One region of the Lysinibacillus sp. K60 genome, then DNA from elsewhere that is predicted to be linked to it. Evidence: riboswitches for the same ligand, from Rfam matches in the RefSeq annotation. Region 1 holds a riboswitch; each other region holds the start of a gene.
What was found. A riboswitch is a leader RNA that binds a small molecule or an ion and turns the genes downstream of it on or off. The one in region 1 is predicted to bind thiamine pyrophosphate.
Positions count from the first base shown of each region.

Region 2: it holds a riboswitch for thiamine pyrophosphate, as region 1 does, so the genes downstream of both, thiW (energy coupling factor transporter S component ThiW) here and thiM (hydroxyethylthiazole kinase) in region 1, are expected to answer to the same signal.
Region 3: it holds a riboswitch for thiamine pyrophosphate, as region 1 does, so the genes downstream of both, thiT (energy-coupled thiamine transporter ThiT) here and thiM (hydroxyethylthiazole kinase) in region 1, are expected to answer to the same signal.

Region 1 covers NZ_JAASJR010000004.1:182,306-184,510, reverse strand. The annotation lists gene thiD (bifunctional hydroxymethylpyrimidine kinase/phosphomethylpyrimidine kinase) at 1-68, opposite strand, end outside; gene thiM (hydroxyethylthiazole kinase) at 56-823, opposite strand; TPP riboswitch at 908-1,005, opposite strand; gene mbcS (acyl-CoA synthetase MbcS) at 1,196-2,205, shown strand, end outside.
Region 2 covers NZ_JAASJR010000001.1:577,021-579,225, reverse strand. The annotation lists gene HCH28_RS02815 (MFS transporter) at 1-1,153, shown strand, start outside; TPP riboswitch at 1,220-1,327, shown strand; gene thiW (energy coupling factor transporter S component ThiW) at 1,422-1,922, shown strand.
Region 3 covers NZ_JAASJR010000011.1:80,734-82,938, reverse strand. The annotation lists gene map (type I methionyl aminopeptidase) at 1-123, opposite strand, end outside; gene thiT (energy-coupled thiamine transporter ThiT) at 286-846, opposite strand; TPP riboswitch at 981-1,088, opposite strand; gene HCH28_RS20185 (magnetosome magnetite crystal formation protein family) at 1,214-1,537, shown strand; gene HCH28_RS25180 (hypothetical protein) at 1,593-1,715, shown strand; gene HCH28_RS20180 (AAA family ATPase) at 1,746-2,205, opposite strand, start outside.

The DNA of each region.
Region 1 (2,205 bases):
TTTAAATCAGCCTGTATACCCGCGCCACCACCACTATCTGAGCCAGCGATTGTTGTTACAATATGCATGAAGCTACACCATCCTTTGATAAGCGATGTATAGCATTGAGTAAGGCTATTTGAAAATCACCAATGTCTGCAGTAAATGCTGATGCCAGTACACCTGCTTTTTTATAGTAAGTAAGTGTTTCTATTAATTGTTGGTAAGGGTTATGGCTTACACTATAGGCTGCGCCACAAATTGCACTAAGTAAACAACCTGTACCCGTTACTTCCGTCATTTGTGGATGACCACCAGCGATCCATTGACTATGCTTGCCATCAGTTATAAAATCGCGTTCTCCTGTGACAATAACAATGCATTGATAGCGTTGAGCCAATGATACGGCTTCTGCTTCCATAGCGATAGTGCCATGACCACTATTGACACCTTTTTGTTGCCAATTTACACCAGCTATTGCTGCTAGCTCGCCGAGATTACAGCGAATAACGGCAAATTGTATGTTTTCAAGTAAATATTTTACGGTTTCCTTACGGTAAGTTGTGGCTCCAACTCCGACAGGATCTAAAACAACAGGAATATCAAGTATATTGGCTTTTTCACCTGCTAATAACATGGCACTTTTTGTGCGATTATTAAGTGTTCCAATATTAATTAATAATGCTTGAGCAATGGCTACCATCTCCTCTACCTCTTGGCAGTCATCGGTCATTACTGGTGAAGCACCTATCGCTAATAAACCATTTGCTTGAAAATTTGCCACTACATAATTGGTAATACAATGGATAAGTGGTTGTTGTTGACGAATTGTTTGAAAAATCATTGTAGTCCTCCTTAAGGGATGGACGTAAGCATGCAAAAAAGGCTCTTTTTGTGTAAAAATGCACGAAAAGAGCCTTTCATCTGAAAAAAGATGTTTATTGCTCCCTACGTCAGTATTAACTAACAGGTTCAAAGGGTCAGGTTTTACCTTCTCAACTCTTGCGAGTCCCCCTGCAATCTTGCTTTTAGTTGACCAAAATGTACCATACTTTTCATTTGTATTCAATAGCAAGTTTTCCTATAGATAAAATGTGACCGATGCCATATAGGAGAGTATGATAGTTGTCATGACTTTACCGAAATTAAACACAAACCATTGAAAATGCTGAAAAAAGAGTTTTATAATGTGTCATAACAAAAGGGGGCAATTGCCATGAAAAGACAAGATTTAGTTGCACCAGAATGGTATAACATAGTAGAGGAAATTGAAAAATATGCTCAGGATGCAACCAAAAATGCTTTAATCATTTATGAAGAAAACCAAGACATCCAATGTATTACATATGCACATTTATTGGAAAAAGCGAATCAAGCAGCACATGTATTCACCAAGCAAGGTTTAAAGAAAGGTGATGTCATTTTAGTGATGGTACCCCGTTCAGTGGAAGCATATATTGTGTATATTGCTGCATTAAAAGCAGGTTTAACTATTATTCCAAGTTCTGAAATGTTAAGAACAAAGGATATTGAGTATCGAATTCGTCATGCAAATGCTAAAGCGGTTATTGCATTTGAACCCTATATTGAACAGTTCGATAAAGTGGGGAATTTACAAGACATCCAACAATTTGTCATAGGGAATGCACATAAACCTTGGCAGAACATACTTGAAAAAATGTATAATCAATCTACAACCTACATAAATCCTATCCCAACAAAAAGCACAGACAATGCATTTTTAGCCTATACAAGTGGAACAACAGGAAATCCAAAAGCAGCAGTGCATACTCATAGTTGGGGCTATGCTCATTTACGAACAACAGCACCACATTGGTTGGGTGTACAAGAAAATGATATTGTTTGGGCGACTGCAGCACCAGGCTGGCAAAAATGGATATGGAGTCCGTTTCTGGCTACTTTAGGCAGTGGTGCTACTGCATTTGTCTACAAAGGTAAATTTGAAGCATCTTCTTATTTAGCATTGCTTCAGAGATTCAAAATCAATGTACTATGCTGTACACCAACTGAATATCGTTTTATGGCAGCGCTTGATAATTTACATGAGTATGATTTAAGTGCAATTCGCCAAGCTGTATCAGCTGGTGAGCCATTAAATAGTGAGGTCATTAGAGTATTCTTGGAAACATTTAAATTACAAGTGCGAGATGGCTATGGACAAACGGAAAATACATTATTAGTAGGCACAATGGTAGGGATGGAAGC
Region 2 (2,205 bases), on a different contig from region 1:
GTTTAATATGTTTATCGCAATGGGGAGTATTGGCATTATTATTCCTGTCATGCCAGAGTATTTAAAAATATTTGGTGCAGCAGGACAAGTTCTAGGTATGCTAATCGCAACGTTCGCCTTAGCTCAATTCGTATTTTCTCCTATTGCTGGGAATCTTTCAGATCAGTACGGTCGAAAAAATTTAATTATTTTCGGTCTTATCGTAACGGGTCTTGCTCAAATCGGATTTGGCCTTGCTACAGATGTATGGATGCTCTTTTTAGCAAGATTTTTAGGTGGTCTAGGTTCCGCATTTGTTGCACCTCCTATTATGGCTTTTGTCGCTGACGTCACAACCTATGAAGAACGCGGGAAAGGTATGGGGATGTTGGGTGCCGCCATGTCTCTTGGCTTTATGATTGGACCTGGTATTGGAGGCTTTTTAGCAAAGGTAAGCTTACATTTCCCATTTTTCACAGCTGGAGCTGCAGCCATTGTAGCATCTATTTTATCTTACTTTTTATTACCTTCTACCAAACCAAACACTGCGCAACAGAAACAAAAGCAAGACAATCTGGCGAAGCAAATGGCTCGTTCCATACATATGCCTTATTTTGTTATGCTCATAATTATGCTGGTGTTCTCGTTTGGAATTGCAAATTTCCAAACGACATTGTCATTATTTGTGACAGAAAAGTTTAATTACACACCTGTAGATATAGCGATTATATTAGTTGTTGGTGGTGCTTTTGGAGTAGTAGTACAAATGTTTATTATTACACCACTGTTCAATCGTTATGGTGAAATGAAAGTAGTACTAGTTAATTTGTTTATTGCATCCGTTGCTATTTTCTTAATATTATTTGTTTCTGGCTTTGCCCTTATATTAGTTGTAGCAACAATTTTCTCTACAGCAACGACATTAATTCGCCCAGCTGTTAATACACTCATCTCAAAACTTGCAGAAAAAGAGCAGGGATTTGCTGCGGGCTTGAATAATGCCTATATGAGCCTTGGGAATATGATTGGACCTGCTTTGGCAGGTTTATTATTTGATTGGAATATGAATAGCCCCTATATTTTTGGTTCTATCATATTATTAGCTTGTTTCTTCCTTGCGCTCATCTGGACAGTGAAAAAAGCACCTCATTTAATGCATCCCGATCCAAAATAGTCTGAAAAATCATTGACTATTTTTAACAGTATGTTACATTATTGTTGATTCACTAAATTGAATAATCTTAACCACTAGGGGAGTCTTTAAAAGGCTGAGACGTATATGGTAATATACGGACCCTTTGAACCTGATCTAGTTCACACTAGCGGAGGGAAGTGGCGCTACTTGCTGTTGTCACTATATACATGCAAGGCCGCTTCCTATTGTTTAAAGGGGGTGGCCTTTTTATTTTTCCTCACCAACTTTACCAAAAGGAGTGAACTTTATGTCAATTCGTAAATTAACAGTCATGGCTTTATTAGTAGCCGTTGCTGTTGCAGGCTCTACTTTCGTATCCATCCCAACAGGAATCGCACGTGCTTACCCCGTTCAGCATGCTATTAATGTGATAGGAGCGATTATACTTGGACCCGTACCAACAGTTATAGTTGCCTTTGTCACTGCCATCATTCGTATTTTTACTGGAACAGGCTCTCTACTAGCTATCCCTGGTAGTATCATCGGTGCGTTCTGTGCTGCCCTTGCCTATAAATATAGCAATAAGATGTGGTTAGCTGGTATCGGAGAAGTTATCGGAACTGGCATTCTGGCTTCACTTATTGCCGTCCCTTACGCAAAATTATTCATGGGAACATCTGTAGCAGCATTCTTCTTCCTACCAGCCTTTTTAACATCAAGTACAATCGGCGCCATTTTAGGTGTAATGGTTGCGAGTAGCATGCGTAAAACAGAGCTAGTAAAGAGGTTTAATTCTTCTCTTTATTGAGAGGGATTGGAGGGTTTTATCTCTCTTTATGATCGGTGATGACTTTAGTTAGAGCGCTTTTCTTCCCTTTATGAGCGAGAATACCTCTACTTAGAGCGCCTTTTTCCACTTTATGAGCGGCAATGGCTCTACTTGGAGCGCTTTTCTACTCTTTATGAGCGGCAATGACTCAACTTAGAGCGCCTTTCTCTCCTTATGAGCAAAGAGCCCACTTTTTAGATCATCTTACCCGCTCTAACAAAGGGGACAACTCTCTATTCAAACAATATAAAAAAGCAGTGCA
Region 3 (2,205 bases), on a different contig from region 1:
TTCATCAAGCTCAAGTGTTGTAACTCCTGGCTTTGTTGCAGCTTTCATCGCTTCGCGAATTTCAGCACAAATGCGTCCTATTTTTTTAAAAGCTTCAATCTCTTCTTGCGTTTTTACAATCATGTATAACGTCCCTTTCATCTAATATCTATTCTTTAATATAACATAACTTTTTATGCGTATAACGATAAACGCTTTAAATATTGTATGCTTTCCTACTTTGCAAAGTGCTAAAAGAGCTATTCACGATAAAAAAGCCCCTCCACTCATGTGAAGGGACTTGCATTAAGCTTTTCTTTGCATTAATTGTGGAGCGGCTGTGAATAAAAGAACACCAACGATTGCCGTTAAAATGGTTGCTGGTAGCATATATGTACCATTGTAGATGATGGAATAGATCCATGCATTTTGGTCACCGGCATATTCGGCAAAAAATACAGCACCAGCAATTGTATGTGCTGTGTATCGTAAGAAGCCTGCGAAAACGGTACCTATGATTATATAAAGTGCCATTTTTGTTTTGTTCATATGTTTAGCAGCGTCTAACACTGGTCCACGAACAACCGCCGCTAATCCTACAACTGTAAAAGCAACTCCATAATCCAAGAATCCTTGTAGCCAGTACACAATCGTAGCACCAAACATGGTTTGCATTACACCTACGAGTAATCCAGTTGTTAGCCCAGCTACTAAGCCCCAGCGAAATGCTATTAACATAATTGGTACCATAACAAGACTAACTGAGCCGCCTTGTGCCCATACTTTAAAGGAAACCTGATCCAGTACGAGACCAATCGCTGCAAAAATCGCAATCTCCACTAGCATTAATAGTCTTTTTTTGTCCATACATATTCTCTCCTTTGTTCCGATGTAGGATACAAGAGCAGGAATAGAAAAGCGCTGATATGTCTCTTTCTGACACCTTTTTTCCTTTAAGGACGAAAAAACGATGTCAGGACAGAGCCTCACATCGTACAAGTGTCGGTTTCTATCCACATCCCTACGCAAGCGTTAACTTACAGGTTCGAAGAGTCAAGGCATTACGTGCCCAGTCTCAGCTGACATCATCAGCTCCCCTTGTGGTCGTTACATCTGAATTTATTTGAACAATCTCATTGTACGCAAAGGATTGAAGGATTACAACCTTCCATACATCATTTTTTTGAAACTTTGCTGTTTTTCATGCGTAAATATTTAAAAAGGAGGTACAACTATGGAGAATCAAAAAATTTTAGCTGCCTTTAGTTATCTTAGTATTTTCTTCGCCCCTTTTATCGTTCCATTAATTGTATATTTTGTGACAAAAGACAGTGATGTAAAAAGCCATTCGATTCGTGCACTTGTCTCTCATTTAATACCTTTTGTTTTTGGCATTCTATTCTTTATTGTCTTTGTTTTTTCTACATTTAGTTTAGATCCAACCTCCAATAACAAGACGGTGATGATTATTTGGTTTGCTTCATTCGCCATCTATGCTCTCGTCTCACTAGGTATTGTGATTTGGAATATAATTCAGGCTGTTCGTGTTATCCGTTAATGTTTTATTTTTAAGTGAAACAGGTAGTAGTAATTGTAAAAGGAGCTGTTTTGGGATGAAAGTATCAAACGTTGTAAAAACTGCCGTCAAGTTAGCACCTATTGTTATTCCTATCGTAAAAAAAGTAATGGCTGCAAAAAAGGGCACAACACCTAATACCACCACTCGAAAAAAATAAAACGAAGGCGTATTCCTATACGCCTTCGTTTTATTTCACTTCAAAATGGGTTTGACTATGGCCATTCAATGTTTTTTCCACGTGTAAAACTGCTGGCATCGCAGATTTCAATTCAGGCACATGAGAAATAACGCCAATCATACGACCAGAATCCTGTAAATCAATTAATGTATCAATTGCTTTATTTAGTGATTCCTCATCGAGTGAGCCAAAGCCCTCATCAATAAACATCGTTTCAATATGAATATTACCTTGGAAGCTTTGAATCACATCTGCCATCCCCAATGCAAGGCTCAATGAAGCATTAAATTTTTCGCCACCTGATAAAGTTTTGACATCTCGTAATTGATCCGTATAAGCATCATAAACATCAAGACCAAGGCCACTTTGCTTCGCATGCTTTTCTAATCTATCTGAACGTCTAAGCTCGAATTGACCGTTTGATAAATGATACAGACGTATATTGGCAGCTTCTGTAATTTGATCTAAG